DNA from 3 places in the Thalassotalea fusca genome. Region 2 is predicted to be linked to each of the others. Evidence: predicted binding sites of a transcription regulator. Region 2 holds the regulator's gene; each other region holds the start of a gene.
What was found. The regulator sigma-54, encoded in region 2, starts transcription at its own class of promoters, with help from an activator protein. The targets are predictions, from matches to a motif close to GTTGGCACGNNNNTNGNNT.
Positions count from the first base shown of each region.

Region 1: ACSLUK_RS05395 (kinase) is a predicted target of sigma-54. The motif match lies at 3,800-3,818, and genes of this name have one in related genera.
Region 3: flgF (flagellar basal-body rod protein FlgF) is a predicted target of sigma-54. The motif match lies at 6,947-6,965, and genes of this name have one in related genera.

Region 1 covers NZ_JBQRUN010000003.1:230,418-240,614, forward strand. Annotated here, with positions in the region: gene ACSLUK_RS05380 (helix-turn-helix domain-containing protein) at 1-219, opposite strand, end outside; gene ACSLUK_RS05385 (methyltransferase family protein) at 464-925, shown strand; gene ACSLUK_RS05390 (GGDEF domain-containing protein) at 1,119-2,894, shown strand; gene ACSLUK_RS05395 (kinase) at 2,905-3,720, opposite strand; gene nhaD (sodium:proton antiporter NhaD) at 4,091-5,332, shown strand; gene ACSLUK_RS05405 (glutaminase) at 5,382-6,305, opposite strand; gene ACSLUK_RS05410 (winged helix-turn-helix domain-containing protein) at 6,315-8,534, opposite strand; gene ACSLUK_RS05415 (CE1 family esterase) at 8,663-9,571, shown strand; gene ACSLUK_RS05420 (alpha/beta hydrolase) at 9,686-10,197, opposite strand, start outside.
Region 2 covers NZ_JBQRUN010000016.1:22,297-32,493, forward strand. Annotated here, with positions in the region: gene mlaF (phospholipid ABC transporter ATP-binding protein MlaF) at 1-620, opposite strand, end outside; gene ACSLUK_RS16185 (calcium/sodium antiporter) at 1,035-2,018, shown strand; gene ACSLUK_RS16190 (KpsF/GutQ family sugar-phosphate isomerase) at 2,025-2,990, shown strand; gene kdsC (3-deoxy-manno-octulosonate-8-phosphatase KdsC) at 2,990-3,535, shown strand; gene lptC (LPS export ABC transporter periplasmic protein LptC) at 3,532-4,098, shown strand; gene lptA (lipopolysaccharide transport periplasmic protein LptA) at 4,100-4,588, shown strand; gene lptB (LPS export ABC transporter ATP-binding protein) at 4,589-5,320, shown strand; gene ACSLUK_RS16215 (RNA polymerase factor sigma-54) at 5,377-6,882, shown strand; gene hpf (ribosome hibernation promoting factor) at 6,909-7,196, shown strand; gene ptsN (PTS IIA-like nitrogen regulatory protein PtsN) at 7,223-7,678, shown strand; gene rapZ (RNase adapter RapZ) at 7,739-8,584, shown strand; gene ACSLUK_RS16235 (HPr family phosphocarrier protein) at 8,598-8,873, shown strand; gene mgtE (magnesium transporter) at 9,113-10,197, shown strand, end outside.
Region 3 covers NZ_JBQRUN010000001.1:411,735-421,931, reverse strand. Annotated here, with positions in the region: gene flgL (flagellar hook-associated protein FlgL) at 1-462, opposite strand, end outside; gene flgK (flagellar hook-associated protein FlgK) at 475-2,472, opposite strand; gene flgJ (flagellar assembly peptidoglycan hydrolase FlgJ) at 2,539-3,510, opposite strand; gene ACSLUK_RS01825 (flagellar basal body P-ring protein FlgI) at 3,541-4,632, opposite strand; gene flgH (flagellar basal body L-ring protein FlgH) at 4,646-5,329, opposite strand; gene flgG (flagellar basal-body rod protein FlgG) at 5,347-6,135, opposite strand; gene flgF (flagellar basal-body rod protein FlgF) at 6,160-6,903, opposite strand; gene flgE (flagellar hook protein FlgE) at 7,074-8,435, opposite strand; gene ACSLUK_RS01800 (flagellar hook assembly protein FlgD) at 8,477-9,166, opposite strand; gene flgC (flagellar basal body rod protein FlgC) at 9,186-9,605, opposite strand; gene flgB (flagellar basal body rod protein FlgB) at 9,605-10,006, opposite strand.

The sequences.
Region 1 (10,197 bases), on a different contig from region 2:
GGTGAGAGTTAAAAACAAGCCTCTTAACGCACCATAATGAGAATTTGCGATAGGAGCCGTTAACAGAATGAAACCCACTAAACTAATGGAGAAACTCGCACCAAGCATTGTTTGAAGATTGACACGACGACATAAGTAAAACGTTACCAACAGCGCGGTCATGCCGACGGCTGCGAAACGAAAAAAGATATCAACGACGGCCAAATACGATAATTGCATAAAACGCGAGTACGACTAATTATTTAAAGCTTGGATGTTAGCATGTGATAAATGAAATATCAGCCATGGTTGATGCGGGCTTATTTGAACACTATCATTTGATATTACTGATAGTAAACGGATAACAAACTGATAATTTACTGGTTGTATCTGATTTTTAAGAAATTCTCTAACAATACTAACATTTACCTCCTGCCTGTAATCTGGTCTAATATTAACGGTTGTTTTTGCTGTGAGCCTCGAAGTGAAATTTCTTGAATTACGAATTCCGCCATTATTATTGATGTTGCTATTTGCCGCGATTATGTGGTTAATCGCCCAAGCTACCCCGTCATTCATGTTTTTGGATAACATCAAGATAGTGCTATTGATAATAGCTGTTGTGATCGCAGTCGTACTTACGCTTGCTGGAGCATTGGAGTTTCGGCGCGCTCAAACCACTGTCAATCCTACCGCACCGGAATCGACGAGTAGTTTAGTCACCAGTGGCATTTATCAATTTACCCGCAACCCAATGTATGTGGGTTTCTTTACCGCCCTTATTGGTTGGGGATGTTTTTTGAGTAATGCTTATGCATTGATATTTGCCTTACTATTCGTGCCCTATATGAATAAATTCCAGATCCTTCCCGAAGAACAAATGCTAACGCAACTGTTTGGTCAGCAATTTAAGGACTACTGTCAAAGTGTCAGACGTTGGTGCTAGTTACATAAAGCAGCATCTGCCGGAATTTGAATTACATTAATTGAAATTCACGTCTATACTTGATCATTAAGCGTGAAAGCCTAATAGCGCTAAATTTTTGAGCGCGAGAACCTTGAACAACAGATAGGGAGCATCGCTGAGTAGTAGGAAGCTTGTCCGTAATATGTAGTAATAGACAAGAGAACTTTCTTAGGTGCAAGACTATAAAACCCAACGCCTCATTGGCATTTCACTTTATATCGCCTCCGTAATTCTCATTATTTCGGCCGCTGCCCTTGCGTTAATGGATATCAAGCATCGCACTGCTCTTGGCATGCGTGATTCTCTTCATACCGTATTACAAACCGTTCAAGAAGCCCAACATTTAGTTATTCAAGAACGCAAAAGCACGTTGGATGCCATCGTCGCCGCGCCTGAGATTGTCAATCAAACACAGCAGTTAATTAAAGCTTTCGATAATCAGGTAGCGTTTGAACAGTATCATCCGATTGCCATGTCATTATTTGATATCGTGTCCGGCATGCTTAAACGTTATGACAACAGAGATTTTTTTCTCATTTCTGTAGAGCGCATTAATATATCAAGCAATCAGTTCGACCAAATCGGCAAACGCAGTATTATCGACCAACTGGCGGCTACGCAACTGGATGCAGCTTTTAAGGATGATAACTACATCATCAAGGGAATAAAGACGCCTGACCCAAGCAGCAAAAAATTTGTGCCTGCGATGTTCATTACAGCCACAATCAAAGATAAACAGGAAAATGTAATTGCACTATTGGCTAAATTTGTCGACCCCAAAACGCAATTCTCTAATATCAGTGAACTTGGGCGAATTGGTGAGTCAGGCGAAACCTATGCATTTGACCGTAGTGGCTTATTGTTAACTGAGAGCCGTTTTAAACATCATCTGGAAAGCACCAACCAAATTTCATTGGGTGAAGACAGCATGATGAATATCTACATTACCGATCCGGGTGGAAACTTACTTGAAGGTCATCAACCGACAACGAACAACGAACTTCGACCGCTCACCAAAATGGCAGAACAAGCCGTACGTGGTTTAAGCGGTCATGACGTAACAGGCTACCGCGACTATCGTGGCGTCGAAGTTTTCGGCTCGTGGCTATGGGACAGCACGCTGAGTATGGGGTTAGCCACGGAGATTAATAAAGATGAAGCGCTGACGTCTTATATACAGACACGCAATATTTTTATCAGCGTTATCGTATTCACATTAGTCGTTGGCTATGTAGTACTTCGGGTAATTTTCTCATTGCTCAATAAATCTGCTCAGCAAATGCAAGATGATAAACACCTGCTTGCTGCGAAGGTCGCGGAGCGCACTCAAGAGTTACTCGATGCACAAGATGAATTATCTCGCGCCAACAAAGAGCTACAGATTCTTGCCATTACCGACGGACTCACCAAACTTGCCAATCGTCGTAGGTTTGATCAGGTGTTTGCCGAACAGTGGCAACGTAGCCTCAGACAACGAACTTCAATCGCCATCATCATGCTCGATGTCGATAGTTTTAAACAATACAACGACAATTTTGGCCATCAGAAAGGTGACCAGTGTTTAGAAAAAATAGCCGCTCAGCTTACTTATTGCCAAATTGCACGCAGACCAGGCGATATTCTCGCACGATACGGTGGAGAAGAATTCGTCGTATTACTATGTGATACAAGTTACGACTATGCAGTAGAAGTTGCAGAAAAAATCCGGTTCAGTATCGAAGCATTGGCTATTCCACATCGCTTTTCAACCGTTGCTGATAAGACGGTAGTTACTGGTAGCATCGGCCTACGTTTTATCGACAATGTTTCTACAACACGCCAAGCTCTGGCGTTAGAACAAGCGGACAAAGCTCTATACCAAGCGAAGATCCAAGGAAGAAACCAAGTGCAAGTGTATAAAGAAGAGCCGCTTGATAATGTCAGACCAATCAAGAAACAACAAACCTAAGCCTTTAGTCTCAATCAGACTTATTGATCCCAACAATATTGCGCTCACTGTCCAAATGCCAAATAGTATCCGCATACTGATGGAATACACGCAGTCCATGCTCAGTGAGTCTTTGAAAATATTGTATAAACGTTGCAATTTCATTTTCTGACATTGCCTGTTTTGCTTGTTGTGCCAATAGCGGTTGTTCTTGCTCATGTCGCCACTGTTTAACAACATCAAAGCTGGGTGCGCGCAGAAACAACCAATGATCGATAAAGTCATATAGCGGTTGATAGCCTTGTGCTAAGCTATCATTTACATGCTTACGCCAAGTGCCGTCTTCATCTTGCGTCGACTCCAAGGCATTAACAGGCATTTGCAATTCTTGCTCATTTTGCGGAGGAACTCCCCAACACCAACCTTCAATAATGACAATATCAGGCGCCTGATTGACCGAACGCCATTGCGAACGAGGTAAGATATCGTCTGTGCCTTTGTCAAACACCGGTAAGGTTATCTTGATATCGCGCCGAGCAAGCGCCTGAATAGTATTCTTTAGCCGTTCTACATCGTGTGTACCCGGCACGCCACGCGTGGCAAACAAAGGATGGACAGCGTCTGCTTTCAGCTGTCGTTCAGCGCGCGAAAGGTAGAAATCATCAAGAGATAAAACCACTACATTGAGCATGAAGTTAGATTGAATATATGTTGCCAGAAATTGAGACAGGGTGGATTTTCCCGAACCCTGACAGCCATTAATACCCACAAAAAATGGACGCGCTGAGCGTAAAGTGCGGCTCACGATTTGGCGACCAAACTGTGTATATAAATCTTTATTCTTCATCAACGACTTTCTCTACCTCATGCATGTTCTACAGTAACCATAGAAGAGTAGTCCGCTCTTCCATTGCCTATGATTTAAATTGCGATTATCAGGCCAATATTCAATAGCCAAATATGAAATTTGACGATTCGTTGTAATCTCAGTGTAGTTGCTAAATTCGCCTTCATATAAGAAAACATAGTGATACGTAGGCGAAGTCAATGGCACGTTCTTGGTGATAGTTATTTTCTAAAAACAACCATCCTCATCTAAATAAGTAGCGATGATTTACACATTTTTATCAATTTCGATTTATTTGTTAGAGCAAAAGCTTTACCATCGCGCCATCAAAATTTCCACACTGCTGAACCACCCAAATTTAGGAACGAAAATGACATTGGTTATCAGTCTTTTGGCCTTTATCGCATTGCTTCTTGTGATTTTTGAAGAAGTAATCCACATCAACAAAGCAAAATCTACGCTGTTTATTGGCACCTTGTGTTGGCTACTCGCTTATTTATTCCCAATGCACGGCAATACGCCTGAAATAATCAGTCATCAACTCAATGAAAACTTGTTAGAGATCGCAACGCTTTGGTTGTTCTTAATGGCTGCAATGACCTTTGTTGCCTACCTCAACAGTAAAGGCTTTATTTCTAATCTCGTACAGGGATTACTACCCCAGAAAATGCACGAACGTAAGTTTATGTTTTTAATTGGGGGGTTTGCTTTCTTGTTCAGCTCATTTGCCGATAATGTTACCGCAACGCTCGTTTCTGTCGCCGTAATCGCCTCGCTCGATGTGCCAGCGCGGCAGCGTCTCAAGTATGCAACGCTGATCATTTTTGCCGTTAATAGTGGCGGTGTATCGTTAATAACAGGTGACGTTACCACACTCATGATCTTCCTCGATGGCAAGGTGAGTATTGCTAACTTATTATTATTAGTTCTCCCTTCACTATTCGCAGTCTTGGTACTTGCCGGCCTACTGGCGCGTAATATGCGCGGCCAACTATATTTCGATACCTCATCAAAACCTATCGAACGTAACGACAAAATCATTGCTAGCGTGTTCTTATTGACTATCATCTCAACGCTGGCACTGAATGCTATCTACCAGATTCCGCCAGTATTGACCTTCCTCTTCGGTTTGAGCTGCATGTTCCTCATTGCCCAATATTTGGTTCGAAAAACCAACCAAAGTATTCTCAATTACATCCGAGAAATAGAATTCGATACCTTATTGTTTTTCTTAGGTGTGTTACTCATCGTCGGTATGCTTAAGGAAATAGGTGTACTCAACCAACTGACGGGCATCTATCGCATCATGGACACCAGCGTCGCAAACTACTTGCTCGGTATGTTGTCTGCAATATTAGACAATGTTCCACTTACAGCTGCCCTACTTAAAGCTGACATTGCGATGGAAACCACCGATTGGTTGGCGCTTACTTACGCTACGGGTGTAGGCGGTTCAATGCTCGTTATCGGTTCAGCGGCCGGCATTATCGCGATGAGTAAAGTGAAGGAGTTAAACTTTATCAGCTATTTGTCAATGGCAGGATACTTACTTGTCGCTTACTCCATTGGCTATTGGTTAAGTTATGGCTTAACCAACATGGTATTAGGTTAATTTACTATTAGGGGGGCACATGCTCCCCTAAGTAAATATTTTCGCCTTTTTAAAAAATCGAAACATCAGTTTTATCAGCAAATAGCTCTAATGCTTTAGTCCCCACCAATGAATTACCAAATTCATTAAGTGCAGGTGAATAAACAGCAATAGACATTTTGCCCGGTACGATAGCGACAATGCCCCCCCCTACACCACTCTTACCCGGCAAGCCGACTCGGTATGCAAAGTCACCAGAAGCATCGTAGTGTCCGCAAGTTAACATAATGGCATTGATACGTTTGGCGAGCGCTGCACTAATAAACTTGGTCCCTGAAATCGGATCCATGCCATCGTTTGCCAAATAAAGCATCGCGCGCGATAACTGCTTGGCAGACATCTCGATTGAACACTGACTAAAATAAGTTTCCAAGACGGTTTCAACATTGTTATCTAGGTTGCCGAAGCTCTTCATCAAATTAGCCAGCGCTAAATTACGAAAGCCATGCTCCATTTCAGATTCAGCAACAGCGGGGTCTGTCGATATCGAATAGTCATTGCTACATTGTTGTACAAAATCTAGGATATGACGCAATGCTTTCCCTTTTTCTGGGTGCAATGAAAGGATACTGTCGCACACCACAATCGCACCGGCATTAATGAACGGATTTCGGGGAATACCCGCTTCGTATTCCAGCTGAACGAGCGAGTTAAATGGGTTACCGGATGGTTCACGCCAAACCCGTTTGAATAAGTCATCTTTATGAGCACGCAATGCCAAGGTATAGCTGAATACTTTAGAGATACTCTGAATTGAGAAAGCTTGTTCATATGCGCCAACACCAAAGGTTTGACCGTTATTTAAGGTGATCGCCATACCAAATTGCATGGGATCTACTTCTGCTAAGGCAGGAATGTATTCTGCTACCTTGCCACTTCCCAAGAACGGGGTCACTTCCTGCTGCACTTCTTTTAAAATCGCTAACCAGTTCATGTAGACTTCCTATTTGGCGCTCAATTGCGCTTGGTCGATATTCATTTGCCAAATATTGGCCGTAGATGACTCAGTTACGTCCAGAAAGACAGTTTCCTGATCATGGGCAACCGAGAACGACAACGGTCGATTTTGAGCATAGTTCAACACCGAATATCGCTCATTTGTTAACGTTTCATAAGCTTCTAGCGCATCACTTGCCAGATAATAGATAGTGTCACCTCGTAACTGCCAGCGCCCCCAAGAGGTTATCTGAAATTCAGGTAACACGATATGTTCTTCTCCAGTTTCGATATTGTGACGGTATAACCCGGCATGATTAAATTTAGTCATGTAAAGTGTTACACCATCGTCACTCGCCTGAACGCTATAGCCTCCTGCATGGGTAATTTTTTTGGTAAGGTTATTCGTTAAATTCAGCTGCCATATTTGCCAGTCGCCATCAACATCTGTGCTATACAATACTTTGTTGTCATTCAAAAAATGTACATAATGAATGGCGTGATTGTCAGGTAAATAACTCTGCCATTGTGCAGCAGCTTCATCATACACATACAATTGGTTATTTAGCCCGGCAACCAAATACCTATCATTAGGTGACCAATGTCCATTGCCAATACTTTTGATGGTTGCAGGAAAATGCGTATCGGCTGTTTTACCGTCAACTTGGCGGATCATGATTGTACTGTCCCCTTTATCCGAGCTCACGTACGCACTTTTCAGCGACCGATTAGCCAACCACGGAGAATAGTTAGTAAAACTCGATTGAGTTATCGCAGCATTGGCGGTAATGTCCAAACTGTTAGATTCACCATTTTTCGCAAGAGGCGCTTGATATAAGTTGACCACCATATCACTCTTATCAAACACTATGGCCCCTGTTTTAAGATTGGTGGAAACGTAACCAATATCTCTATTCGTGATCAGTACACGAATAGATTGGTCGTCAACACCATATTGTTTAAGCCCAGAACCATCAGCAACAACCAGTGTATTTTTAGAAAGCCACGCTATGTTTGAAAAAGCGCTAAACGCCGTTTGATGATAAGTTTCGTGCTGATTATCTAAATCAATGAACTTCATCAACGAAGTACTATTGCTTTGATACTCAAGTACTGCCAAGCTCTTTTCATCTGGCGACAGCGCCAACATGTAATCCCCTCTAAGATTACCACCACTGTACGGCAGCGTTATCTGCTTAAAACGCTTGGTGGCAAGATGATAACTATAAATAGAATACGGTGTATTAAGCTCGGTTCGGAAATTAAAATACAATGTGTCAGTACTAGCGCGATATGCCAGTACAGTTATTGCTCTTTCTGCACAGTCGATAATTGGCGTTACTTCTTTCTTTTCAATATCAATTGCCACAATTTCACATGTTCTTTGGTGCAAGTTGTTAAAACGAGACGCAATAATTCGATGCTCACCAGCAAAAATAGCATAAGTATAGTAATAACCATCATTGGTTAATTGATAGGGCGCATGTGATTGTGACTGATACCAAATATTAACATTATCTTTAGCAGATGATTTGTGTAGAAAAAGCAGCTGTTCACCGTCTTTTGCATATTTTGCTCTAAACGAAGCACCTTTTAGCGATGTAAGGGGCAACTCTTTTACACTAAAGTGATCAACTTTGTGTTGTTCACGCACATCCTGTTGTCCAATCAACCAGGCTCCCACTCCGATAACAGTGACTAACAACATCAATAATGTCGCCACCCTAACTCTAGACAGAGTAGATGAATGACTGACCGTGTTGCTGTCGACTACACTATGCTCAGCAGTTTCCGATTCATACGCTACTGATTGGCGTAATTCTCCATTGCGCTTTCTGGTATCAGCATCATCACTACTATCAACATCAGCAGCTTCCGTTAATTGAGGTGTAGGATCTTGTGCAGTCGACACTTGCTCTTCAACTGTTGGCGTAATAGAAAATTGATAACCAACCTTACTAATGGTCGTAATAATTGTTGGCGCTTTAGGGTTTTCTTCTATCAGTTTGCGCAATTCGCTTACCGCACGATTAATTGCTGCGTTACTAACGATTCGACTATCCCACACGTGTTCGATGAGTTGTTCACGAGAAATTGGAATATTGGGATGACGACAAAAATACACTAACAGTGTAAAAATTCTTGGTTCAACTTCTAACTTCTGCGCGTTTTTGGTAATTGAGAACAATGCTTCGTCAACAACAACATCGCTAAAATAAAACTTCATCAACAAACCTAATTAATTGAATTTATTACCATTATGAAATGATTACTTTTTCATTATCTTTTAAAAATTGTCTTATCTGTTGAAGCTTAACACTATGTGCACTCAAAATAAAAACAGGGAATGACTCAATGAGCAATAACAGTCTTTTTAACAAAACGATATTACTTTCCAGCGCATTCGTCGTACTAACCGGTTGCGGTGGTGGCGAATCAACCAAAACGCCAGGTGGCGGTTCTACCAACCCACTTCCGCCAGCAGCGCAATTGTGTACAGGTTCAGCACTTGGCGATGACCAAGTTTGTGTTACCACAGGCAGTAGAGAAAGTATTCTTTATAAGCCTTCTGACGCCCCAGACGGAATTGCACTTTTCTTACACGGCGCTCCTGGCTCGGCGTCTAAAGTGATGTCAATTTTCGATGCAAAGATGGTGGCAGACACACATAATTTAGTTGCTGTCGCACCTAAAGGTAACGTACAAACATGGGGTTGGTTGAGTCGCAATGAAACCAGCCAAACGTCAAACGAAGACGTTGATTTTATTACCGAGCTCCTTACACAAGTAGTAAGTGAACACAACGTCACCTCTGATAAGGTCTATGTTTTTGGTTACTCTGCGGGTGGTTTTATGGCATATACGCTCGCTTGTCACATACCAGAGCAATTAACGGGTGTCATTGCCCTTGCTGGTCAGTATCGTGGTGATTTTGCAGCGTGTTCAACGTCTACACCTACTCGCATACACCATATGCATAGCCTATCAGACAATGATGTACCATACGATGGTCGAAATTTTGGTGCGATTCAGTCAGTTAACGCAACTATTGCCCACTGGTTGAATAAGAATGGTTGTAATGAAACCTTTGAAACGGTTGAACAACAAGGTGTTACCAATAACAGTTCTGGTACAACTACACAACATTACGACAATTGTGCAGCCTCTTTGTCATTATCAAAAATGGCCAATGTACCGCATGAAGCAAGTTATTTGCCTGAAAGACTATACGAACTCTATGGTCACCTGCTATCAAATGACTAGCTTTATACGGTTTGGTATTAAACGAAAGACTTCCTAGCAAAGCGTAATATGGCGATAACAAAGCAACAATGTTATTGCCATATTTTTATCTACTAGATGCTATTACTCTTGAAATTAAGGCGTAGTGATCCAGTTTTTCACTGGCACTATCCATTCATCAATCGGCCTATAAAAAGCGCCATGTTCCTTTCCTGTGCTAATGGAAATTTCCTGAAAAGCCGTAACTGCAGTGCTACGATCAATTAAGAACTGGCAAGAGCCCACCTCATCAGAGGTTTCATATATCGAAAATACATTACCGTACACTTGAAGGGCTTTATTGTTTTTCACGTAACCAGCACATCCTGCCAGTATGATCGATTTCATTTTATCGGATGCGACTATACTGGATGTGATTGCTGTTATCTCACCGCCACGAGAAAAACCGACCAGCACAATGTTTTCATAGCTTACGCCTTTGCGTACCAAACGGTCGATATCAGATGCTAACTTTCGCGCGAAATCCTCTGGATCTGTGTCTTTCGGGCGATGATAGGCAATTAAGTTATACGCTTCATCCGCTAGCGCTTGCTTTACTGAGGGATAATCATATGTCCCCCAGCGCGGGTTAACAGGCGTTGGGTTGT
Region 2 (10,197 bases):
CTCATTACTTCAGGCACATCATGCGAAACCACAACAGAAGTCAAGCCAAGTGCATCACTTAACTCTCTGATTAATTTAACGATAACTCCCATTGATATCGGATCTTGACCGGCAAAGGGTTCATCATACATGATAAGCTCTGGGTCGAGAGCAATCGCTCTAGCCAATGCAGCTCTACGCGCCATCCCACCAGATAACTCACTTGGTTTTAAATGGCGCGCACCTCGTAAGCCAACAGCTTCGAGTTTCATCAACACCATCTTTTCAATTAAAGCTTCTGATAACTGCGTGTGCTCTCTAATAGGAAACGCGATATTGTCGTAGACAGACATATCGGTAAATAATGCACCACTTTGAAATAGCATGCTCATACGTTGACGTGCTTGATACAACTCGTTGCGACTCAGTGAAGGTATATTTTGGCCATCAAACAGTATTTGCCCAGACTCGGGGCGAATTTGCCCTCCTATCAGTCTTAGCAATGTTGTTTTACCGATACCACTTGGCCCCATGATGGCAGTAACCTTGCCTTTCGGAATGGTTAGGCTGATATTGTCGTATATAACGCGTTCTTCGCGTTTAAACGTCATGTTTTGAATATCGACTATTGTATCCGACATAGATCCTTCATCAAGCGTCATGTTAACTTTATGCATTAAAGGCGGAATTCTACCTTAGCCACGCAAATTCTTCATTAGAAAATACCGAATAAATTGTTAGAAAATTAGTAAGAAAACGTATCAATGCGTAAGAAAGTGTAAGCCCCCCTTGAAAGATTAGCTCCTCGCCTCGATTATTTATAAGGCATTACGCCACAACTAAGCTAATTTTCAGACAAAGTAGAGTGAATTAAATATGGCTAGGGTTGTCGATTTACAAGGAGTCAGTACAAGTTAATGCGCTTTTATCCAAAAATAATGGCGAAAAACTAATAGAAACCTGCATTATTCATGTTTTTTTCATAACAAACACGAATAACTCTTTTTTTTTATGTCACAACCAGCGACAATTCGCGGTTCAATTGGGAGTTTTTGATGCTTGTACAGATTTTAATTTTACTTATTTCCTTGGTGACACTTGTTTGGAGTGCCGACAAGTTCGTTTTCGGTGCCTCTTCTATTGCGAGAAATTTCGGTATTTCCCCCATGATCATTGGTTTAACTATTGTTGCCATGGGGTCTTCTGCGCCAGAAATGATGATTGCAGCGACAGCTTCCTTTCAAGGTAATGTCGACACCGCTGTTGGTAACGCCATAGGTTCCAATATTACTAATATTGCACTCGTACTTGGTATTACTGCGCTCTTTCAACCTTTGCTTGTATCATCTGCCACGGTAAAACGCGAGTTACCCTTAGTATTAGGAATCACAGGATTAGCCTACTGGATGCTTTTTGACCAATACTTCAGCCATACTGAAGGTTGGATACTAATGATTGGTTTTTTTACTTACATAGCAACCTTATTGTTGATTACATTAAATGGGGCAAAAAACCATGCTTTAGACGATGCGATGATTATCGAAGCAGAGCAAGAGGTTCCTGAGGCCGTTAGCACTGGCTGGTCACTCTTTTGGTTGGCAACGGGAATGGTTTTACTGCCATTGAGCGCCACTTACTTAGTTGATTCATCCGTATTTATTGCGCGGGCATTTGGCATTAGTGATCTAGTAATAGGTCTGACAGTTATTGCCATAGGCACCAGCTTACCTGAGTTGGCTGCCAGTATTATGAGTATCATCAAAAAAGAAGACGATCTCGCACTTGGCAATATCATTGGTTCCAATATCTTTAATATTTTGGCGGTACTTTCATTACCCGGCATTATTGCGCCAGGTAATATTGACAGCAACGCCGCTTTGCGAGACGCACCGTATATGCTCGGCGTCACCTTTTTACTATTCCTAGCTTGCTTTAGTCGTAAGTCAGGAAACTTCCGTATTACGCGCCTAAAAGGCGGCATATTAGTAATGGTATTTATTGCCTATCAACTGCTGTTATTCAGCCAGCTAAAAGGTTAATCGTTCATGAAAGATTTTATCTCCCAAGGCCTTAAAGTTATCGATATTGAACAACAAGCTGTTGCAGACTTGCGTACCTTTATTGATGATGATTTCAACTATGCCTGCGAATTAATGTTTAGTTGCTCTGGGCGAGTCATCGTTATTGGCATGGGGAAATCTGGACATATTGGTGGAAAAATAGCAGCGACTCTCGCCAGTACTGGCACACCATCATTCTTCGTTCATCCCGGTGAAGCGAGTCACGGTGACTTAGGTATGATCACCAGTGATGATGTCGTGTTAGCGATATCCAATTCTGGTGAAACCGGTGAAGTTGTACAGATTATGCCGGTGATAAAACGCATCGGAGCAAAGCTAATTGCGCTTACTGGCAATAATAAGTCAACGTTGGCCAAACTTTCTGACGTACATGTCAATGTCGGTGTTTCCCAAGAAGCTTGTCCTTTGGGTCTCGCACCAACATCTAGTACGACGGCTACCTTAGTTATGGGTGATGCCATGGCAGTCGCTTTACTCAACGCGCGCGATTTTACCGCTGAAGACTTTGCTCTTTCACACCCTGGTGGTAGCTTAGGAAAACGCCTTTTGCTTAGACTTGCCGACATTATGCATGTTGGAGAACGTTTACCCATTGTGACCAAGAATGTACTCATAAAAGACGCATTGGTAGAAATGTCACTTAAAGGTTTGGGGATGACAGCAGTAGTCGACGATAATCAAAAACTTATTGGCCTGTTTACGGACGGCGATTTAAGGCGTATTCTTGATGAAAGAATAGATATACATAAAGATGAGATTGCATCTGTTATGACTCGCCAACCAACTGTTGCCAAAGCAGAAATGCTCGCAGCCCAAGCACTTAAAGTGATGGAAGACAAAAAGATCAATGGTCTTATTATTGTCGATGATGCCAATCATCCCATTGGTGCTATGAACATGCATGATTTACTTAGTGCAGGGGTGCTGTGATGCAAACACTTTACGGTGCAGTCGCCGACCAATTCATCGAAAAAGCAAAAGCTATAAAATTGTTTGTTTGTGATATCGACGGCGTATTCTCTGATGGCCGTATTTATTTGGGAAATGATGGCGAAGAGCTGAAGGCATTCCACACCAAAGATGGATTTGGCGTTAAAGCACTTGGTGCCAGTGGCGTTGATGTTGCAGTTATCACTGGACGACAATCGAATATCGTGCAAACACGTATGTCAGCTCTGAATGTTAAGCATATTATTCAAGGCAAAGAAGACAAATTGCCTTGCTTAGTCGAACTGATTCAATCGCTAAACATTTCCCCAGAACAAGTCGCCTACATAGGCGATGACATGCCAGATTTTGAATGTATGAACTTTGTTGGCTTAAGCATCGCGGTTAATGATGCCCACCCGACTATTAAAGCGATGGCCGACTATACAACAACTATTCGCGGTGGCTTTGGTGCAGTAAGAGAAGTTTGTGATTTAATGATGCTGGCTCAAGGAACACTTGCGCATGCAAAGGGTGCAAGTATATGAATCGACTCTATGGCGCAGCATTCTCTTTCTTTGTGTTTGCCATATTGATATATGCCGTTGTTGAATGGCATCAATCTAAACAACCAACATTGACCGATCTAGACAATGATATCGCACCTGATTTTATCGCGGAAACGCTGAGCAGCGATATATATAACAAAGAAGGTAAACTTGCGTACAATATTGACGCCAAACGTATGGAGCATTTTGCAGATTACGAAGTTACCCACTTTGATCAGCCCAAATACACGCTATATCCAAAAGGTGGCGAAGCACCTTGGAAAGTCAGTGCCATTGATGGCACCCTTTATAGTAATAACCTCGTGAAACTTGAGAACCGCGTAACACTTATGTCTACTGACGCCAGTAGTTTGGTGCGAGAAATTCACGGTAGCTACTTGGAGCTGAATTTACGTACGAATGTACTAAGTTCAGAACAAGCAATTATGATTATCGGCAACGGATTTACCATATACGGCTCAGGACTCGTTGTTGACTTAAACACTACACAAATGACATTGAATGAACATGTACAAACGATTTACAAGAAATCTAACTCTTAGTTTGGCGCTTAGCCTTACCGTCGCGACTTCACCTACCGCAATATCTGCTGAAGTAAGTGACTTTGATCAAGAAGTTATCATAAAATCTGAAAGCCAAGACGGTGATTTAAAGAAGAAAATATTTAGCTACATAGAAAACGTGGTTATTACACAAGGCTCTCTTGTGATCAATGCCGATTTGGTACAGGTTATTACCTCGACTGACGCTAAGGAAAAAATTTATATTGCTAAAGGTAGTCCTGCAAAATTTAGCCGAACACTTGCCGATGGAACCCCCATCAATTTACAAGCAAATGAAATCAAATATGATCCGGCTAATAGCCTAATCATCATTTCTGGCGATGCGTACCTTGAGCAAGACGGTACACAAATGACGGGTGATACCATCACCTACAATTTCAGAACTGAACAGGTCAACGCATCGAGTGACGATGATGCACAGGTTGAGACTGTTTTACAGCCGCAGCATCTAGAAAAGAAGAAAAAATAGATGAGTGAATCAGTACTAGTTGCGAATGCACTCGCAAAAGCGTACAAAGGGCGACGTGTAGTAAAAAATGTTTCATTGTCTGTTAACGCAGGTGAAATTGTTGGTCTACTAGGCCCTAATGGTGCAGGTAAAACTACATCGTTTTATATGATTGTAGGTCTGGTACCAAATGATAGCGGAAGTATTACGCTAAATAATGAAGACATTACACTGCTTCCAATGCATGAAAGAGCGCGACAAGGCATTGGCTATTTGCCTCAAGAAGCGTCGATATTCAGAAAGCTGAGTGTATACGACAATATTATGTCGATATTGCAAACACGTAAATCGCTCACAGAAGTAGAACGTGAAGAAAAGCTTGAGCAACTGCTTGAAGAGTTTCATATTTCACACATAAAGGATAATCTTGGGATGAGCCTTTCTGGTGGTGAAAGGCGTCGTGTTGAAATTGCACGCGCACTTGCCGCTGATCCTAAATTTATTCTATTAGATGAACCATTTGCTGGTGTAGACCCTATTTCCGTAGGAGATATAAAGAAAATTATTCTACACTTAAAAATGCGCGGTATAGGTATTCTCATTACGGACCACAATGTAAGAGAGACGCTCGATGTATGTGAACGTGCTTACATTGTGAGTCATGGTGAGTTAATTGCTGAGGGTGACGCAGATCAAATTCTTGCGAATCAACACGTAAGAGATGTGTACCTCGGTGAACAATTCACGTTATAGTTAAGGTAATCCAGCTAATTATGTTTAATAACAATAACAGGAAAGTAAGTTTTTAGATGCGCCCTACTCTGCAACTTCGAATAGGTCAACAACTCACCATGACCCCACAATTGCAACAGGCAATCAAACTGTTGCAATTGTCGACATTGGATTTACAACAAGAAATCCAAGAAGCGCTAGAAAGCAATCCATTGCTGGAAGTAGATGAATCAGCTCCAACTAACCAAGAAGATAAACCTGACAACCTCGAAGAAGCGTTTTCAGCACAATCAAATGACTCATCCGATAATGCTAGTTCCGATGGTTCTGAAGACGCCATGCCTTCGGCTGATGAAATCACCACGACCGAAGCAATGGATAAAAATGATATCCCTGAAGAGTTGAATATTGATACGACGTGGGATGAAAGCTTTAGCGCAGGTGTATCGAGTGGCGGCGTTGGCCCTTCAGATGATTACACTTATCAAGGTGAGACCACAGAATCTATTCAAGATCACTTACGTTGGCAAATGGATTTAACGCCATTTACTGAAACAGATCGCGCAATCGCCACAGCGATTATCGATGCAATCGACGACGCTGGTTATTTAACCGTTACCGCCGAAGATATTCTAGAGAGCTTAGGTGTCGAAGACGTAGAAGTTGATGAAGTAGAAGCAGTAATCAAGCGTATAAACATGTTTGACCCCGTTGGCGTTGGCGCTCGCTCTATCTCTGAGTGTTTATTAATTCAACTTAATCAATTCGACCCTGCCACGCCATGGTTAAAAGAAAGTAAAGTGGTATTGTCTGAGCACATCGACTTACTGGGTAATCGTGACTATCGTCAATTAATGCGTAAAACACGCTTAAAAGAAGACCAACTACGTGAAGTTATTCGATTAATCCAGTCTTTGGATCCTCGCCCTGGTGATAGCGTAATTAAAGGTGACGATCAATACATCGTACCGGATGTATCTGTTGAGAAAAAGAATGGTCGCTGGGTCGTAGAATTAAACCCTGATACTGCGCCTCGATTAACAGTTAACCAACAGTATGCTTCTATGGCTCGTTCAATGAAATCGACCACGGACAGCCAATTCATTCGCTCTAATCTCCAAGAAGCTAAATGGTTCATTAAAAGTTTAGAAAGCCGAAACGAAACCTTATTAAAAGTGTCTAATTGTATCGTGCAACGCCAACAAGGCTTTTTTGAACATGGCCCTGAAGCGATGCGTCCGATGGTTTTAAATGATATTGCTGAAGCTGTAGATATGCACGAATCAACAATATCTCGTGTTACCACACAAAAATACATGCATACTCCGAGAGGCATATTTGAGTTGAAGTTTTTCTTCTCGAGTCATGTAAGCACGGAAAATGGCGGTGAATGTTCATCGACAGCTATCCGCGCATTAATCAAAAAACTTGTTGCAGCCGAACTACCCGCTAAGCCACTAAGCGACAGCAAAATGGCAGAGCTACTCGCTGAACAAGGAATAAATGTTGCGAGAAGAACGATAGCTAAGTACCGCGAGTCCTTGTCTATTCCACCTTCAAACCAACGAAAAAGTTTACTTTAACTCACCCAACGATAAGGAATACGCATATGCAGATTAATCTTTCAGGTCATCATGTTGAAATCACCGATTCACTTCGCCAATGCGTTAATGAGAAATTTGCCAAGCTAGAACGACATTTTGAGCATATCAATAACGTGTATGTCGTATTAACAGTTGAAAAATTAAGTCAAATCGCCGAAGCAACTTTACATTTGAATGGTACTGAAATTCACGGTAAAGCCGAAAATGGCGATATGTATGCATCAATTGATTCTCTTATCGATAAACTTGATCGCCAAGTACTTAAGTACAAAGGCAAATTAAACCAATACTAAAGAAGTAATAATCCTTCACACGCCTTATGAAGTTACATGAAATATTAACCGAGGACTGCACGTTATGTGCAGTCCCAGCGACTAGCAAGAAAAAAATACTTGAAACCATCAGTGAGAAAGCCGCTGAACACATCAGTGGCTCTACAACTTTTGAGTTACTCGATAGTTTAATTACGCGTGAGAAGATGGGTTCTACCGGCATAGGTAATGGCATTGCTATACCTCACGGACGCTTGCCCAATACGGAGAAAGTCATTGCGGTATTAGTGACAACATCTGAACCTGTCTCCTTTGACTCTATCGATAATCGCCCGGTTGATATTTTTATCGCTTTGTTTGTTCCTGAAGAACAATGCCAGCAGCACCTTTGTACTTTGCAAAGTATTGCCCAGGTGTTTAGCGACAAACGAATTTGCAAACAAGCGAGAAAATGTGAAACCAGTCATGAACTGTATTCGCTCGTACAGCAAACCAACCATTGATAGATGTAGCGTGCATACATTTCTGTTAAGGTATAACAAACCTACCAAGGAACCCCTTAAATGAAGTTAATTATTGTTAGTGGCCGTTCTGGATCGGGCAAGAGTGTTGCCTTAAGAGTTCTGGAAGATTTAGGCTATTACTGCGTTGATAACATCCCCGTTAATTTGTTACCAGCCTTAACGCATACAGTAATTAACGACTATGAAACTGTTGCAGTAAGTATCGATGTACGTAACTTGCCTGACGAACCTTCCGATGTCGCAGAAATCCTTGATTACTTACCCAATAATGTTGAGTTGAGTATTCTTTATTTGGACGCAGAAGATGTAGACCTTATTCGTAGGTTTAGCGAAACAAGACGATTACACCCATTGATCCGCAAAAACATTGCATTAGATCAGGCTATTTCTTTGGAAAAAAAGCTACTGGAACCTATTGCCAGTCGCGCTAATTTATATTTTAACACCAGCCAGTTATCACCACACCAGCTGGCAGACATGATCCGTGAACGCATATTAGGTAAGAAAACTGGCACTATGATTGTCGTATTTGAATCCTTCGGTTTTAAACACGGAATCCCAAAAGATGCAGACTACGTATTTGATGCCCGATTTCTTCCAAACCCTTTCTGGGAAAAAGAACTAAAACCCTACACAGGATTAGATCAGCCCGTGCAAGATTTTCTTGCAAGCCAACCTATCGTGACAAAGTTTATTTGGCAAATTAATAGCTTTATGATGACATGGCTACCACACCTTGAACGCAACAACCGTAGCTATATCACGATTGCAATAGGCTGCACAGGTGGAAAGCATCGTTCCGTATACATTGCAGAATTGCTAGCGAAGAATCTTAAGAAAGAACGTTCAGACGTTCAATCAAGACATAGAGATATTGAGCTGTAATTTAGGAAACACCATGCCAAACTTTCAGCGACAGATTACGATAACCAATAAGCTAGGATTACATGCTCGCGCGGCAACCAAATTAGCGCAAGTATGTCAGGCATTTGATGCCAAGGTCACAGTAAAGCTTGGCAACAAGGAAGCTGACGCCAGCAGTATTATTGGTTTAATGTTGCTTGCGGGAGGTCAAGGCAAAGAAGTTTTGATTGAAACAGATGGTAAGGACGCTGAACAGGCTCTTACCGAAGTATGCCAATTGTTTTCTGATAAATTTGATGAAGACGATTAAACCCCATAATTCAATTCTTCCCCTTCATTTATCCCTCTTGTAAAGTATTTCACAGCAATAAAAAAGCTGCTAAAACTTCCGACTTAAGATACACTTACATTCAAGCAAGCGCCAAAAACCACAGTTGCGCTTAATAAGTAGACACTAATAACACTGAGCCTAAGTGGCAGTGCATTTGTTATGGTGCATAGTTTTTCGAATAATTAATTCCAATTAATATAACGGCACAGGAAAGTATTATGCCGGAGATTTCTGAACAAGATTTTGGTCAACAAAAGCTACTCGAGGTAAACCAAGCCCTCGGCAGTGGTATGTTCGTTTACGTTCGAAAACTATTGCAAAACATGCCAGCCTACGACCTTGCTCTATTACTTGAATCGTCACCAACCAAAAGTCGTACCATACTGTGGCAGCTTATCGATCCCGATCATCACGGTGAAGTTCTAGAAGAGCTCAACGAGGAAGTCCGTAAGGGAATCCTCAAAAACATGCGTCCAGAAAAATTGGCCGCGGTTGCCGAAGGCATGGATGTTGATGACGTAGCCGAAGTACTTAGAACACTTCCTGATACGGTTTATCAAGAAGTACTGCTGTCTATGGACTCTCAAGACCGTGGACGCGTAGAGCAAGCCTTATCTTACGAAGAAGATACCGCTGGCGGTATCATGAATACCGATACCATCACGTTGCGTCCTGACGTGAGCGTTGATGTGGTTTTACGTTACTTACGATTAAAAGGTGAATTGCCAGAGTCTACTGACTCATTTTATGTTGTCGACAGAAAAGATCATTTCATTGGTTCTGTAAGTTTATCTACCATCGTTACTGCCAAACCCGATGTTATAATTTCTACGCTAATTGATTCAGAAATTGAAGCGGTGCCAGTCGATATGCCTGAAAATGATGTAGCACAACTATTTGAACGCTACGATTGGTTTTCTGCTCCCGTTATTGACAACGACGGTCGATTACTAGGCCGTATCACTATTGATGACGTCATCGATATCATTCGTGAAGAAGCAGAACACTCGATGATGAGTATGGCGGGTCTAGATGACGAAGCGGATACCTTTGCCCCCGTTGTAAAAAGTACTCAACAACGCTCAATCTGGTTAGGCGTCAACTTGATAACCGCCCTAATGGCCGTTGCAGTATCGAGTATGTTTGAAGGCATTCTTAGCCAATTAGCCATATTGGCTATTTTAAATTCGCTTGTGCCAAGCATGGGCGGGGTTGCAGGTAACCAAACGTTGACACTGGTTATTCGTGGTATGGCGTTGGGCCATGTTGGCGACAGTAACTCGAGAGCATTGCTCATAAAAGA
Region 3 (10,197 bases), on a different contig from region 2:
GACAGAATTATCTGGCTGCAATGCAAATGGCTCAATATCGATTTGGTATCCAGCAAAAACGTAACCACCGGTTTCATCCTTGGTATTGGCGATGTCTAACATTTGTGATTGATTGTTACTGGCTAGCTGTGCCAGCGCTTCCAAATCAGACGTTGATAATGTACCGTTGTTTGCTTGGATAAAAAGTCGCTTCAGATCCTGCATAAGTGTTTCAGCATTTGCTAAAGCGGTTTCCTGCAAATTATTACGATTAGTTGCTAGGGTGATATTGCGTTGGTATTTTTCAATGTTAGTTAATTCATCTTTGAATCCGAGTAATGTCCCATATGAAACAGCATCATCTTTTGCAGTAAGCACTCGCTTACCAGATGAAATATATTTCATCTGGTCATTCACTTCCGACTGCTTAGATGTAAGCTGTTGGCTATTTTGAAAATAAAATTGTGCAGTTGAAACTCTCATTGCTTATCTCCGTTAAACTGCCGCCAGTAGCGTGTCGAATATCGTATTAGCCACAGAAATAATTTGTGAAGATGCTTGGTAAGCTTGTTGAAACTTCAGCATGTTTGCAGCTTCTTCATCGAGATTGACCCCTGATGTTTCTTGCATGCGGTTAAATGCTTGTGTGAATAATGCCTCTGCCGTACTCGACACTAATTCTGCAGACTTAGCTTTAGAGCCCACATCTGAGGTAGAAATAGCCAGGCTCTGGCCAAAAGTTTCTTTGCCACCGTTGATGATGCCTTGCTCTTGCGTAAGAGCCATGAATGTTGCGTTATCACCGTTACCAATACCGAAGGCATCAATAATGGTAAATTCTTCTCTAGCTAATGCTCCCTGACCAATTGGATCTCCGCTGATTTCAATTTGAAACGCGGCTGTTGCTGGTAATGGAGGCAAATCAACAATTGCAGAGCTACCTGCGGCGAAAGTACCTGTCGCAATCGTTGGTGCAGGTGGTGGATTTGCAGAGTCATAAATGCGGTAGTCATAAGAGCCTGGTGCATTTTCATATACATCGATAGTTAAGCCAGAGTTAGTCACATTGACATAAGTTTGTGCGGCGACTGGATCAAACGTGTTAATGATTTTCAGTTCACCATCACTAACATTATTTTCGGACACTTTCACTTCAACAGCAGTACTAGCAGCAATGCCATTCCCGTCTTGCAACGTTACTTGCATAAGTGCTGCACTATTTTCTGTCGGACGAACAATAAACCTATCACCAGCTACAGGAGCACCAGAATCAATGTTAAACTCAAAGCCTAAACCTGTATCGTAGGTACTTGGTGGTGTTAACACTAATGTTTGGGTTGCGCCTGTGTTGAGGTTGGTCATCTGATAGTTAGCGCCATCCCATTCTATTTCAAACTCGTCAGTTGGTACTAAACTAATGTCGGTAATATTAACACTCGCCGCCACAGTACCTGCATTATCTGACGGTATAAGTACGCGGCTCTGCTGCATTGCAGTTGAATTAATATCAGCAAAAATATTTAACCCAGTCTGTTGATTGAGATCTAGCCCTTCAGATTGCGCTTGATTCAGCGTCTCTGAAATTGACATCGCTAAGCGATTAATCTCGCTGCGCAATTCTTTGAGGTGTACATCACGGAATTCAAATTTCGCTGCCAGTGAACCACCAACGGTATCTCCATTCAATGCCACGGCACTATTTGGCCCCATCAACTGCAATTGCGTTTCCATGGGATCCGGCTCCCCTGAAACTACGGCAACAGACAAAGGAGTAATGCCTGCAACCAATGTATTACCACTGCCAATCATTACAGTCATCACACCATTGGCGTCTTCGACTGTATTTACATTGGTAAATTCACCTAACTGCGAAATAAGCTGATCACGACGATCAAGTAAGTCGTTTGCTTGACCAGTAAGACTCTGAGATCCATTTGATTGAATTTGCTCATTAATCTTGGAAATCTCGACTGATATCTGTGAAATTTGCGCAGCAATTTGCTCTATTTCACCATTAGTCGACTTTTCTAACTGGTCAAAGTTGTCATTCAATGAGCGCAAGTCACTGGCCAAAATGCCCGCCTGACTCAATGCGATGCTTCGTAAGCCCTGATCACTAGGGTTATCGGCGATACCATTTAAGGTGTTGTAAAAGTTATTGATTGATCCCGCAACCGATTGCCCAGAAAATGACATGATTTCGTTTAATTGAGTTAAGTCTTTATGTAGCGTATCGGCATTGCCTAAATTGCTTTGGCTGAAGAGTTGTTCTTTATATGAGAATTGATTGTAAACACGCGACACATCCGTGACAAAAGTTCCCGAGCCTATAAAATTACCACCACTATAAATGCCTGTAGACGCTTGTTGCTCCGCTCTTTGACGGTTGTAGCCTTCGGTATTCACGTTGGCAATGTTGTGGCCTGTTGTCGCTAATTGCTGCTGGGCAGCCAATAAGCCTGTTACCCCAGTTTGATACAAATTAATCGACATGCGCGTTTCCTCTACAATAGTTACTCAGTAGCAACTAGCTTCAATTTGGATAGCTAGGCTTACTGGCTAGTCACTCAACAAGCTGGTTACTTTCTTTAACGTCCCCAGTATCTTGTTTGCATAATTGGGATCAGTTGCGTAACCTGCCTTTTGTAGTCCATGCAGAAATTGTTCCACATTAGAAGAATTTTTTAACGCGCCTTGATAGCGTTCGCTTGAAGAAAGGAATTTAATGTAATCGTTCACACTATCAGCAATGGAATCATATACACGAAATGGCTCACGTTTTTTCACCATAGTTCCTTGCTCATATTCAAGAGTTTCTTTAACCGCTTTGTTACCTTGCCAGCGGCTGTCAGCCTTGATATTAAAGAGGTTGTTGGAACTTTCACCTTGAGGTGTTTGAATGATTTTTTGCCCCCAGCCTGTCTCTAAGGCTGCCTGAGCAATCACCACTTCAAACGGTACATTAAGCTGTTGCTGAACACGTTTTGCAGGTTCGGTTAGTGCTGTGACAAAGTCTTTCGGCTGTTCAAACTTAGGCGATGATTTTTGGATAAATTGTGTCAATACAGAAGAGTCATTTGTTTGACGATCGTTTGTTTGATCCTTTTCCTTAACCACTAGCGACTGAGGATCGCTAACATTTTGGCGTCGTACTGCTAGCGGTACATGGTTGTCTGTACGCAATACGCTTCTTGGAGTGAAACTATCTTGATCACCGCCAAGCTGCCGAACAATTAAGTCTGCCAAGCCAAGCGCGCCGTTATTTGACAATTCTAAGCCCAATTGTTGATCATGCATGTCACGGTAAAACTTAGTCGACTCAGAGTTAAATGGGCTGTCACTCGCCAATACATCTTGCGCCTGTCGCATACTCTTAAGCAACATCTGCATGAATATCGCTTCAAACTGCTTAGCAGCACTCTCTAATGCGGCTTGTTTAGACTCTTTATCGGAAGCGTTTGACTGCTGACGAATGCTGTTTAAGCCATTTAAGTCTAAGTAATTTTGCGCTTTGTCGATTGGCGATGTCATAGCTCTATTCTCGTAATCTAGTTGTAATGACTAAATAACGATTAACTCCCCACGTAACGCGCCTGCTTGATCTAAGGCTTCTAAGATTGCCATTACATCACCAGGGCCAGCACCAACTTGATTAATTGCTCGAACCAAGGTGTTCAACGTTACCCCGGGGTTAAATACAAACATGCGGTTGTCGTCTTGGCTCACATCAACGATCGATTGATTGGTCGTAGTCGTTTCACCTTCAGAGAAAGCATCCGGCTGAGAAACGTTTTGTGTCTCGTTGATTGTTACCGTTATACCACCATGTGTTACCGCTGCAGGTAGTAGCCTTACATCAGCGCCTATCACAATAGTACCGGTGCGTGAATTAACGATAATTTTGGCTGACGGTGTATCAGGCTCAAATTCAAGATTTTCCAGCATTGCTAAGAAGCTCACTCGATCAGACACATCACGAGGTGCATTTACCCTCACAGACGTAGCATCTAACGCTTTGGCAGACCCTGCAATGAAGTCATTAATAGTATCTGCTAGCCGTTTTGCCGTACTGAAATCTGACTGACGTAGGTTAAACGTAATGTAGTCACCAGTAGCAAACGGAGAGATAACTTCACGCTCTACCGTTGCACCATTGGCAATGCGACCTACAGTAGGCGTATTCACGACGACCTTGGAACCATCTAACCCTTCTGCGCCTAAACCGCTGACCACTAAACTCCCTTGCGCAACCGCATAGGCGTTACCGTCGATACCCATTAAAATGGTACGTAACAAGGTGCCGCCTCTTAAGCTTTGGGCGCTACCCATTGAAGACACAGTGATATCAATCGTTTGGCCAGGTTTTGCAAACGCTGTCAATTCCGCATGCACTGCAACAGCAGCCACATTCTTGATCTTAGGTTTCAAATTCGCTGGCATGGTAATGCCAAAATTACTCAACATGGTTTTAAAGCTTTGTTCAGTGAACGGGCTTTGTTCCCCAGTTCCCGGTAAACCCACTACTAAGCCGTAGCCTACTAGTTGGTTTGATCGCACCCCTGCTACATCCGCTAAATCTTTAACGCGTTGCCCCTGTGCGGTTGAGCCAATGAATAAAGAAGTCAGTAATACAATTGTTGTGAAAATTTTCATCTTACAAACCCCGTTATAGTGGCCACCAAGAACTGCTGAAGAACTTTGACAACCAGCCCTGCTCTTGAACTTCTGCAAATGCCCCCGTACCTGAATATTGAATACGGGCATTGGCGACTTTACCTGAAAGTATGGTATTGTCAGACGAAATATCTTTTGAGCGAATAATCCCAGTGAGGCGAATGTATTCGTCACCGTTATTGAGCGTCATCCATTTTTCACCACGGATCATCAGATTACCATTCGGCAATACACGTAATACATGTACTGATATATTCCCACTCAAACTATTACCTTGGTTGGCTTTTGAGTCGCCTTTAAAATCAGATGATTGATTTAATCCAAACTGGATTGCGTCATCTTTAAAAGTTACGGAAGTTCCACCTAACCCCGTAATGGGGTCCAGCGTGGCACTGTTCTCTTTTTTCAATTCCGTTTTTGAATTTTTCTGTGCTTGTGTACTTTCACTTAGAATCACAGAAATGATGTCACCTACGCGTCTTGCTTTTGAGTCAGAATAAATATTGTTCACATAGTTCGGTTTAAATAATGAACCTGTTGGTACAATCGACTCTTCTTTTGCTTCCGGCAAAATAGGCGCAAAATCTGGGTCATCAGGTAGTACTTTCGCCTGTTCTACGCTGGCACAACCTGACATAACCAGCGCAAACACTAAGGCAATTGATGAATTTTTCATAATGCGCTCCTTAACCATTATAATTGTTGGTTAATGTAACTAAGCATTTGATCTACTGATGAAATGACTTTTGAATTCATTTCGTAAACACGCTGGCTTTCAATTAAGTTCACCAGTTCTTCGGTCGTATTTACGTTTGATGTTTCTAGCGCTCCTTGGACAATCATGCCAAAGCCTTCTAATCCAGGAACACCTTCTTGTGGCGCACCACTTACCGCAGTTTCAACATATAGGTTTTGACCCACTGGCTCTAATCCCGTTGGGTTAACGAAATTTACGGTATTTAACTGACCAACAACAGCATTATCAGCCTGTCCTTGTAAGCGCACCGATACTTCACCGTCTTGAGAAATAATCACTGATTGTGCGTCTTGCGGAATGGTAATTTGTGGTTGCAGTAAATAGCCTGCGCCCGGAGTTACCATGTTACCTTCGTCGTCAAGGGTAAATTGACCGTTACGTGAATAAGCTAGCGAGCCATCAGGTAACTGAATTTGAAAAAAGCCTTCACCTTGAATCATCATGTCTAATGAATTGTCAGTGGTTAGCATATCGCCTTGTGTATGAATTTTTTGAGTCGCAACTACTTTAGTACCTGCACCAAGCATTAAACCAGAAGGCATTTCAGTATCTTGCGCAGAACGTCCGCCTGGCTGGTTAATCGTTTGGTACAACAAATCTTCAAAAACCGCGCGGCTCTTTTTAAACCCTACGGTACTGGCATTCGCTAGGTTATTCGAAATTACCGCGATGTCTTTGGTTTGTGCGTCTAAGCCAGTTTTACTGATCCACAATGCTGGGTTCATAAATCACCTCTATCAATTATTCAACTAGAAAGCACGCAACAATGACGCACTACTTGCGTCAATTTCTTCAGCGGTTTTCATTAATTTCATTTGCATTTCAAATTGGCGTTGTAATGCAATCATGTCTGTCATTTCCCCGATAGGATTGACATTGCTTGATTCAAGCGCGCCACTTTGTAGGCGAACCGCTACATCAGCGTCTTCAGGATTACCGTCTTTACGGCGATATAGCCCATCAGCGCTCTTTTCAATCATTCGAGTATCTGGGTTAACCAACTTTAGTCTGGCAACTTCTTCTTGAATGGTGGCTGGCGCGCCTTCAGGTTGCACCATGACAATGCCATCATGGCTAATTTGAATGTTGTTTACAGGTAATGGCAAAATTACCGGGCCGGTGTCTCCCATGACCAAATTGCCATCGGGTGTTTTTAAATTGCCATTTTCAGTCAGTGTTAGATGACCATCTCGGGTAAATGCTTCTGTGCCATCGGGCGTTTGCACAGCCAACCATCCATCGCCATTAATAGCAACATCAAGATCACGACCAGTGGTTTGAATCGTACCACTGTCAAAGTTTTGGCTAGCGCGTTCTGTCATGGCAAATACGCGACTTGGCATGCCTTCACCAAACGCCTGCATTGCCCTTGCTTGCGCCAAATCGGCTTTAAAGCCTGTAGTTTTGGCGTTTGCCAGGTTATTGGCATTCACTGATAAAGCATGCATGTTTTGTTTCGCACCGCTCATGGCGATGTATAGCATCTTATCCATAATGAACTCCTGCTAATGACTGTTACAACTAATGCTTAGATAACTGCAAGATGAATGCCAATGGTGGGTATACGAGGTGAGAGAGTGATTGAAGGAAGGAACTGAAAACAAAAAAACGCATTAAGTTACTTGAACCTAATGCGTTTTAGCTAACTGAAATTACGATTTAATTATCGAATCTGTAGAATCGTTTGGTTTAGCTGATTATCTACTTCTAGTGAACGAGAGTTCGCTTGGAAGTTACGCTGTGCAGAAATCAAATCAATTAACTCAGTCGTTAAGTTAACATTTGACTGCTCAAGTGCTGAAGAGTTAATGGTACCAAACGTACCTGAACCCGCTTCACCTGCCAAACCTTCACCCGACAACAGGCTTTCTTTCCAACTGGAGTTGCCCACTTGCGTTAAGCCTTGCTCATTAGCAAAGTTAACCAATGCGACTCGCGATAGTGGTGAAGAAGTACCGTTACTGTAAGTGGCACGAATCAAGCCGTCAGTACCAATATCTATCCCCGTTAATCGACCTACCGCCAAGCCATCTTGCTCCAGAGACGTTACCTCAAAGTTTGAGGCAAATTGCGTCGGTTCATTTGGATTTGGCCCACCAGTATCCAGATTGAAATCTACGGTTATGTTTTGAGTCAGATCGGCACCATTGGTCAAAATATTAGTCATAAAATTCTGGGTTGTTATTGATGCGGGTGTTTGCGCATTAAAATCACCACCACTTGTAAAGACAAGTTGAGCTCCCAAAATGTTAGCCTGACTCCCTGCTACAGTAGCGTCGTGAGTTGGGTTAGCGATACTACCTGTGCCACCTGGGACATCCAACATTACACCATCCACGGCCGTATACATCATCCATGAATTTGGATCCGTTGTAGGGTCTTCCTTAATAAAGTAGTAGGTCATAATATGACTGTCCCCCAATGAATCATAGATAGTCACTGAGGTTGAGTGGTTAAAAGTCAAGGGATCTGTTGGATCAAAACCTACAGGTGCACCAGTAATATACGAATCACCCGCCGGTAAGTTCATGCGTATATCAACTTCAGCTGACTTTTGCGGCGCGCCAGAAGACGTAGGTATCTGAATTGGACTCGCCGTACTTAAACTTACCGAAGCAGAAGAACCATCTGGGTTTACCGGGAAGCCAAGCAAATGGCCGCCTTGAGAGTTCACCACGAAGTTATCAGCGTTTAGTTTAAACTGACCAGCTCGAGTATATGAGGTTTCTAAACTATCTAATTCAGGTACCGTTGCAAAAAAACCATTACCCGTAATCGCTAAATCAAGTGCGTTGTTGGTAAATTGAATACTACCTTGTGAAAACTGTTGTGCTACATCTGAAGTGAGTACACCATCACCCACTTTAGTCTTACCTGATGCTAATAATGAAGATGCGTAAACATCGACAAATTCAGCACGCGACTCTTTAAAACCCGTGGTATTTACGTTAGCAATGTTGTTTGACGTAACGTCCAAATCTTTTTGGGCTGCGGTTAATCCGCTCAGTGCGATATTAAAAGCCATAAATCACCTCTTTCTCAATTTTGTTTACAACGAAAACGACGTTAACCTTCAGACACTTCAACTACGTCTGTTAATTTCATCGTACTACCGCCGTTTAAGTTCAATAAAATACTACCGCCTGCTCCTGCTAGCGTTACACTGTCTACTTTGCGATAAGTCATCGCTTGCAATTCTGATGCCTGACCGTCGACAAGACCAGCAATTCGGAATCGGTATGCACCAGCTGGAGCCATATCACCGTTAGTCATTTCACCGTTCCAGGTAAATATAGACTCACCCGATGCTACGTCACCAACCGGTACCGTTTGAATAATCTCGCCAGCAGCGTTTTCTACATAAATATTAACGTTGCTTGCTGGTTTATCACTGACCAGCTTACCTTTCACTGATTCGCTTTCGTCACGGCCAAACACGTTATCGTCTACCAAAACGCTACGCCCTACCAACGAGGATGCTTGTAACGCTTGGCTTGATGACATAGACGCAGCAAACTCAGTAAAAGAATCATTTAACTGAGATACACCATCAGTGGTAGAAAATGCAGTCATTTGCGAAATCATCTCGTTATTCTCAACCGGTTTAGTTGGATCTTGATACGACAACTCTTTTGTTAACAAGGCAAAGAAATCTTCTTGCGTTAACATGCCATCATCTTTTTGTGCGGTTTTGTATTCTTCTTGTTGCCAACGCAACGATTCGAGTGGACTACCGCCTGAAACTGAAGAAGTCATAGTTGCTCCCGGTTAAATGTTATCGTTGACCCAACATAAGTGTTTTATTCAGCATATTTTTCGCTGACTCTGCCAGTTGCACGTTAGTTTGATATGAGCGTGAGGCCGAGATCATGTTAGTCATTTCTTCTACTACGTTAACATTGGGCTTATAGATATAGCCGTCTTTGTCTGCCATAGGATGTCCTGGCGAATATTCCACGTTGAGTGGTTTGTCGCTTTCAACAATGCCCAGTACTTCAACACCTACAGCGCCTTCTTGACCCGCGGCAGCTTTTTGCATCTCAGCGGCAAACACTGGATGACGCGCTCGGTAAGTTTGGTCAATACTGCTGCTGACACTATCTGCGTTTGCGATGTTACTTGCGGTGGTGTTCAAGCGGACAGATTGTGCGCTCATTCCCGTGCCAGATATGTCAAATACGTTAAATAAGCTCATTACCCTTGACCTCCAGATATCGCTTTTTTCAAGCCTTTGATTTTACCGTTCATAAATTGAAGACTTGCTTGATAATACATTGAGTTTTCTAGATACAAGTTTCGTTCCATTTGTGCATCTACGGTATTGCCATCACCTGTATCAGGTTGATCTGGCACACGAAATTGTACGCTACTTGTAAATTCGGTACGTACGTCAAAGTGTTTTTCATGGGTTTTTCTCATACCTGTTTGCTGCTTGCTAGCAGCCTGTTCAAGTGCTTTTTGAAAATCCATGCCTTTTGCCTTATAACCCGGCGTGTCGGCATTTGCGATGTTACTCGCAATAACTTCAGCATTTTCAGCTCTCACTTTTAAACTGGCGGGATGAATACCAAACGCCTTATCAAAACTAATGGCCATAAACCGTACCTCCTAACTAATGCTTTTGAGATACAATTTTTATGCCATTATGAAGGTTGAGTGGTTATTTGGAAGAAAGGATTGCACTCGCCTAACAAATGTTAGTAGCACCGTTATTGGCGCCTGAAACACATTTTATGTACTAGTTTAGTAATGTTAACTAGTCTGCTAAGCGCTTATATGCTGTTGTT